Regions from separate parts of the Vibrio limimangrovi genome, predicted to be linked through region 3. Evidence: predicted binding sites of a transcription regulator. Region 3 holds the regulator's gene; each other region holds the start of a gene.

Region 1 (2,274 bases), on a different contig from region 3:
GCCTTTTGACCAAGCTTAATCAGTGGGATCTTTGTTTCTTCAAAATACCCCGTCACGTAAAAGGAGTTCGCTTTCACTAACGAAAGAACAGGATTACCCTGACTGACATAATTACCATCTCTAAGACTCAAATTGATAATGCTGCCATCCGCAGGCGCTTTGATAACGGTACGATCCAGGTTGATCTGAGCGGTGGCAAGCTGAGCCTGAGCCAGTTTGTAATTCGATTTTGCCAGTTCAGTAGTGATACGAGCGCTTTCTGCCGTTTCTTCACTGATCAATTGCTTATTCGTTAATGTTTCACGACGTGAGTACTGATGTTTTGCTAATTCCCACGCATATTTTTTGTTTTCAACTTGCGCTTCCAGCTCTGCTATCGCCGCTTTATAGCGAGCATCGTCAACGGTGAAAATAACATCACCTTTTTTGACATCCTGATTGTCACTGACTTCAATCTCATTGACCCATCCAGAAACATCAGGAGCAATCGTTATCACGTGAGCCCTTATTCGCCCATCTCTGGTCCAGGGAGAATACAGATAATGCTGCCAAATCCAATGACCAAGAATTACGGCAACAACCAGAGTCGTAAGTGTGAGGGAGATACGAATGAATTTTCCCATAAGATGATTAGCTCCCAAATAGATAGATGACTAACGCGAGATAACAGACATACAAGCTGACTTCAAACCAGGGTGCCTTCCACAGTTTTGCGTATAAACCTGATTTATGCAGCACAAAACGCGTACTCCATGACAGTAAAAAAGCAAGAGGCATAAAAATCACCAGCGGGCTAAACAGAAGCCCGGCAAACGCTAACTCTTCAAACATAGGGCATAGTTCCCAACTTTCTGGTGTTGGCTTGGATGAAATAGATGATTACGAAAGTTTAGTACATTCACTATACAACCCAATGAATGTAAAAAAAATAGCGGATTAAGCAGGTTAGCAATATCTGGCTTATGCCGTATCCCCGACCAAAAGAGATTTACAGCCCATACTCACTAGTGATGCCCATTCATCCATATTCACTCGTTCGTAAAACCATCATCAAATGGTATAAGACACATTCCAATATCGCCTCATCATAAATAATTATCTAGTCACGATTAGCAGACGCCAAGGTCATTGATGATGGAAATATAATCAATACATTTATTTCTAACATAAATAAGTAAGAGTTAAACTTATCTAAAGTCACATTTCGTATCGACATCTAATTCGATTTGAGTTAGCTTTAGATGTATAGACGTCTAGATGACCAGGATTAGGGAGAGAAAGTCGTGCCAATTAGAATTCCAGATCAATTACCTGCAACTGACATACTAAGGACAGAGAACATCTTCGTAATGACTGAGACTCGAGCGGCAAGTCAGGAAATACGTCCGTTGCGAGTACTGATCCTGAATTTAATGCCTAAGAAGATCGAGACTGAAACTCAGTTTCTGCGTTTACTTTCCAATAGTCCTCTTCAAGTTAATGTTGAATTACTGCGAATTGATGATCGCCCAAGTAAAAATACACCAACAGAACACTTGGATAATTTTTACCGCCAGTTTGAGATGGTCAAAAACAAAAATTTTGATGGTCTGATCATCACAGGTGCCCCACTCGGCCTAGTGCAATTTGAAGATGTGTTGTATTGGGACCATCTGAAAACGATTATGGAATGGGCCAAACAGCATGTCACATCAACACTATATGTGTGTTGGGCGGCTCAAGCTGGTTTAAAATTGCTTTACGATTTGCCGAAGAAAACCCGTAAAGAAAAGCTCTCTGGTGTTTATCATCATCAGATCCATAATCAGTACCATCCAATATTACGTGGATTTGATGACACCTTTTTAGCGCCTCACTCACGTTATGCCGACTTCTCACAGCATTTCCTGGAAGAGCATACCGATTTAGATATTCTAGCGACTTCCGACGTCGCCGGTGTTTACTTAGCAACAACCAAAGATAAGCGAAACGTGTTTGTGACTGGCCATCCTGAGTATGATTCCTACACACTTCATAATGAATATATCCGAGATTTGAGCGAAGGTATGGAGCCTGCTATTCCGGTAAACTACTATCCGAATAACAACCCGGATAATCCACCGACAGCAAGCTGGAGAAGCCATGGTCATTTGTTGTTCTCCAACTGGCTGAACTACTGTGTTTACCAACAAACACCATTCGACCTAGATCATTTCAGTGAAGATGCATTCACTAAAGACGATTAATTCAATGACTTAACTTTGTGAACCAAGCCGCCATACGGCGGCTTTTTCG
Region 2 (2,274 bases), on a different contig from region 3:
CACTGTAATGTTACTAACCCGCGTCTGCACTTGCGGCTTATTAACATGCGTCGCTGTTTTGCGCGCTTTGATCGGCTGACTGTAGGTGTCGCATGCCAAAATTGCGTTTTGATCACCATCCAGAGCTTTACCTAACAGGGCTACTTCAGTCACTTTCTGTTTAGCAAAGGCAAACCAGCTTTTCACTTCTTTGCTAAGTTTTGGTTCAAGCTCAAGATCAACCGGGCTATGTAACAGAGAGCATGAGCTTGCGACCCAAAGTTTATCACCTAACTGCTCTTTTACAGGCTGTAAACGTTCCAGGTGTGCACTCAGGTCTGAACGCCAGACGTTACGTCCATTGATCACGCCAGCAGAGAGAACCCAACCTTGAGGTAACTTGCCGACAATTTCGTCCAACTGTTCAGGTGACGCAGAAAGGTCAATGTGCAAGCCATCAACGGGCAGATCGACAATTTTGTTTAAAGTATCAGTTACCGAATCAAAGTAAGTCGTCAGCAGCACTTTGACGTCACTGCGGATCACCTGATACGCCAGCCTAAAGGAGTTGGCCCATTTACTTTCAAGCTCAAGCGATAAAATTGGTTCATCGATTTGAACCCATTCCACACCCAGGCTGGCCAGTTTTGCCAAAACCGCCTGATACGCAGCCAGCAATCTTGGCAGCAGCGTCAGGCGGTCAAAACCGTCTTCAACTTCTTTGCCCAAATATAGGTAACTGACAGGGCCAAGTAGAACCGGCTTAACTTGATGCCCTGCTTTTACCGCTTCGTGCACTTCGTCAAAAAGTTGAGGCCAGCTCACCTCGAAAGTATCGTCTTTACTAAATTCTGGCACGATGTAATGGTAGTTAGTATTGAACCACTTCGTCATGTCAGAAGCCGCCGAACCAACGCAGCCGCAATCCGTCTGGGATTGACCTCGTCCGACTGTAAACAGGGTATCGAGATTTGGGAAACCATTAGCATGACGTTTCGGTACATGCCCCAACAGCAGCGTTGTCGTGAGTACATGGTCGTACCATGCGAAGTCGCCCGCTGTTACAAAACTCAAGCCCGCCTCGGATTGTACTTGCCAGTTCTTCGCTCGCAAATCTTCACCCACTTGCTTCAATTGCACTTGATCAATCTCGCCACGCCAGTATTTTTCTAGTGCAAATTTCAGTTCACGTTTTTCACCAATGCGTGGGTAACCAAGTATGTGTGTTGTTGTCGCCATTTCCAGATTCCTTATTCAATTTATTTAGGTCAGAGCATCTTGCACCGAGTTATCAAGATGTCTGGATGGCTAAACTATCTCTCTACAACAAAAATTGAACAACATCCAAATATTCAACTTGTTTATTAAAAAAATTCATAACACCATCTTCTTACTCACTAAATTACTTTTTGAATTACCTTTTTAAATTAATAGACGTCTAGACGTTTACATATCTGCTTTTTATGGGTAAGTTAGTAAAGTTCATGGCGAGCAAGAAAGGATGAAAGAGATTCATGATAGAGCTAAAACATTTGCGTACCATTACCTCGCTTCGAGATACAGGCTCATTGACGGCAACCGCAACCGCATTGCATTTGACTCAATCTGCTCTTTCGCACCAAATAAAAGATCTCGAATCTCGGATTGGTGGACAGCTATTCCTCAGAAAAACCCGTCCGGTAAAGTTCACTTCTGAAGGTGAGATTCTGCTGCGCCTGGCAGAAGAGATTTTGCCGAAACTGGCAAGAGCAGAGAATGAACTGGCTAGTTTAAAAGAAGACGTTAATGGCCGACTGCACATGGCGATTGAGTGCCATTCCTGCTTCCAATGGCTAATGCCGGCATTAAGAGAATACCAGGTGGCGTGGCCAAGCGTGACACTGGACTTCTCCTCTGGTTTTGGATTCGAACCTCTACCAGCCCTTCTCGCCGGGGAACTTGACCTTGTCATCACATCCGATATTCAGCCACGTTCGGAAGTACATTATGAGCCCCTGTTTGATTTTGAAATGCGCCTGATCACTTCCACCAGCCATCCACTGGCTGACAAAGCGATCATCGAGCCACTCAATCTGGCCGATCAAACCATGCTGTCTTATCCTGTGCAGAAGCAGAGATTAGATGTGGTAAAACACTTCTTACAGCCAGCTGGCGTAGAGCCCGCAAAATGGAAACAAGCGGACAATACATTGATGCTGGTGCAAATGGTCTCGGCGGGATTAGGCGTTGCAGCGCTACCAAACTGGGCTATTTCGGAATTTTCACGTCAGGGGTTGATCAACAGTAAGCCTTTTG
Region 3 (2,274 bases):
ACGCCACCAATCACATCTGAGTGACCATTGATGTATTTCGTCGTGGAGTGAATAACAAAATCCGCACCCAGTTCTAACGGCTTTTGGTACACCGGTGTCAAAAAGGTATTGTCTACTGCAACCAACGCGCCGACTTGCTTAGCCTTTTCACATACAGCAGCAATATCCACGACGCGAACAAGAGGGTTTGACGGTGTTTCTATCAAGATAAGCTTTGGCTTTTGCGCTAAAGCGGCATCAAGCGCCTGTTCATCGGATTGATCAACAAATAACACCTTGAAGTCGCCTTTGTTGGCGCGAGTATTGAAAAGACGGTAAGTACCACCATAGCAGTCATGTGGGGCGACAATCAGATCGTCAGGACCAATGAAAGCAGAAACCCATAAGTTCAACGCAGACGTACCACAGTTAGTAACTACCGCGCCTTTTCCTGATTCAAGCTCAGACAGCGCACTTTCTAACAAGCCACGGTTTGGGTTACCTGAGCGCGTATAATCGTACTTAGGCACTTCGCCAAACGCTGGAAAGCCATAGTTTGTCGATAGATAAATTGGTGGAACGACAGCGTGGTATTGAGTGTCGGATTCGATACCAGTGCGTACAGCAATGGTCGCAGGCTTACGGATGCTCATGGGTGTATCCTTTCACAGATGGTGACTTCTAAATAGGAATGCGCTATATCTAAATCGCAGATTCAATGAATTGCACACTCGCTTACTGTTCCTGTCACTTTACTCGTCAAAAATTGAGACGTCAACACTTCTAGACGTCTATATGTCTTTGCTTATGGCAGTAAATGCAGCTAAAATCAGCACCTCAATTATTTTTAACCTATTACAAATATGAAGGTACGCAATGGCTGACTGGAATGGCGAATACATTAGCCCGTATGCTGAGCATGGAAAGAAAAGCGAACAAGTAAAAAAAATCACTGTATCGATTCCGCTGAAAGTTTTAAAAGTGCTAACTGATGAGCGTACTCGCCGTCAGATCAACAACTTACGCCACGCTACCAACAGCGAACTCCTATGTGAAGCCTTCCTGCACGCGTACACAGGCCAACCGCTTCCTACGGATGAGGACCTTCGTAAAGATCGCCCTGACGATATTCCTACAGAAGCTAAAGCGCTGATGACAGCAATGGGTATCGAGTTTGAGTCGTTTGACGACGAGTAGTTGGTAGCGAATGGAATACAGGGATCAGTTTTTCCGCTTCCAGTACTAAAAGAATCCAATAAAAAATGGGACGCTATGCGTCCCATTTTTTGTACCTTATTTACAGCGGAGAATTACTCTGCCATGTAGTTCTCTGGCATCTCAATGCGAGCAACACCAGAGTCAACGGCTGCTTGAGCTACTGCTTTTGCTACACGAGGCAACAAACGAGCGTCCATTGGCTTAGGAATAATGTAGTCAGTACCAAACTCCAGCTTTTCCACACCAGCTGCTTTCAGTACGGCTTCTGGTACAGGCTCTTTCGCCAGTTCACGAATGGCTTCGACAGCGGCAAGCTTCATTTCATCATTAATTTCACTTGCACGCACATCAAGAGCGCCACGGAAGATGAATGGGAAACAAAGCACGTTGTTTACCTGGTTCGGGTAATCACTGCGTCCAGTGCCCATGATCAAGTCTTTACGAACGTCGTGTGCAAGCTCTGGCTTGATTTCCGGATCAGGGTTAGAGCACGCAAATACAATTGGCTTGTCTGCCATCAGTTTAAGCGCTTCTGCTGGTAGTAGGTTCGGGCCTGAAACACCAAGGAACAGGTCAGCACCTTCGATAACATCTTCCAGAGTACGCTTATCCGTGTTATTCGCGAATAGCTGTTTGTACTCATTAAGATCATCACGACGAGTGTGAATCACACCCTTACGGTCCAGCATGTAAATCTTTTCACGCATTGCGCCACATTTGATCAGTAGCTCCATACACGCAACAGCAGCAGCGCCAGCACCTAGACATACGATTGTCGAATCTTCAAGTTTCTTGCCTTGCAACTCGATCGCATTCAGCATACCTGCAGCGGTTACGATTGCTGTGCCGTGCTGATCATCATGGAAGACAGGAACGTCACAACGCTCGATAAGGCGCTTTTCAATCTCAAAACAGTCCGGAGCTTTGATGTCTTCTAGGTTGATACCACCGAATGTATCAGCAATGCTCGCAACAGTATTTACGAACTCATCAATCGTGCGGTGTTTTACTTCGATATCAATAGAGTCGAGGCCAGCAAAACGCTTAAACAGTAACGCTTTACCTTCCATTACAGGT

Evidence for each region. Region 3 encodes MetJ, which represses methionine synthesis genes. Its sites were predicted from a motif close to TTAGACNTNTANANGTCTAA; they were not measured.
Region 1: the regulator MetJ is predicted to act here: its motif matches at 1,238-1,257, upstream of metA (homoserine O-succinyltransferase MetA).
Region 2: the regulator MetJ is predicted to act here: its motif matches at 1,410-1,429, upstream of metE (5-methyltetrahydropteroyltriglutamate--homocysteine S-methyltransferase).

Annotation. Positions count from the first base shown of each region.
Region 1 covers NZ_JBSUGF010000001.1:111,172-113,445, forward strand. Annotated here, with positions in the region: gene ACWYU8_RS00495 (efflux RND transporter periplasmic adaptor subunit) at 1-623, opposite strand, end outside; gene ACWYU8_RS00500 (DUF1656 domain-containing protein) at 631-831, opposite strand; gene metA (homoserine O-succinyltransferase MetA) at 1,284-2,225, shown strand.
Region 2 covers NZ_JBSUGF010000001.1:275,540-277,813, forward strand. Annotated here, with positions in the region: gene metE (5-methyltetrahydropteroyltriglutamate--homocysteine S-methyltransferase) at 1-1,218, opposite strand, end outside; gene ACWYU8_RS01285 (LysR substrate-binding domain-containing protein) at 1,494-2,274, shown strand, end outside.
Region 3 covers NZ_JBSUGF010000021.1:1,722-3,995, reverse strand. Annotated here, with positions in the region: gene ACWYU8_RS20930 (O-succinylhomoserine (thiol)-lyase) at 1-632, opposite strand, end outside; gene metJ (met regulon transcriptional regulator MetJ) at 856-1,176, shown strand; gene ACWYU8_RS20920 (malic enzyme-like NAD(P)-binding protein) at 1,290-2,274, opposite strand, start outside.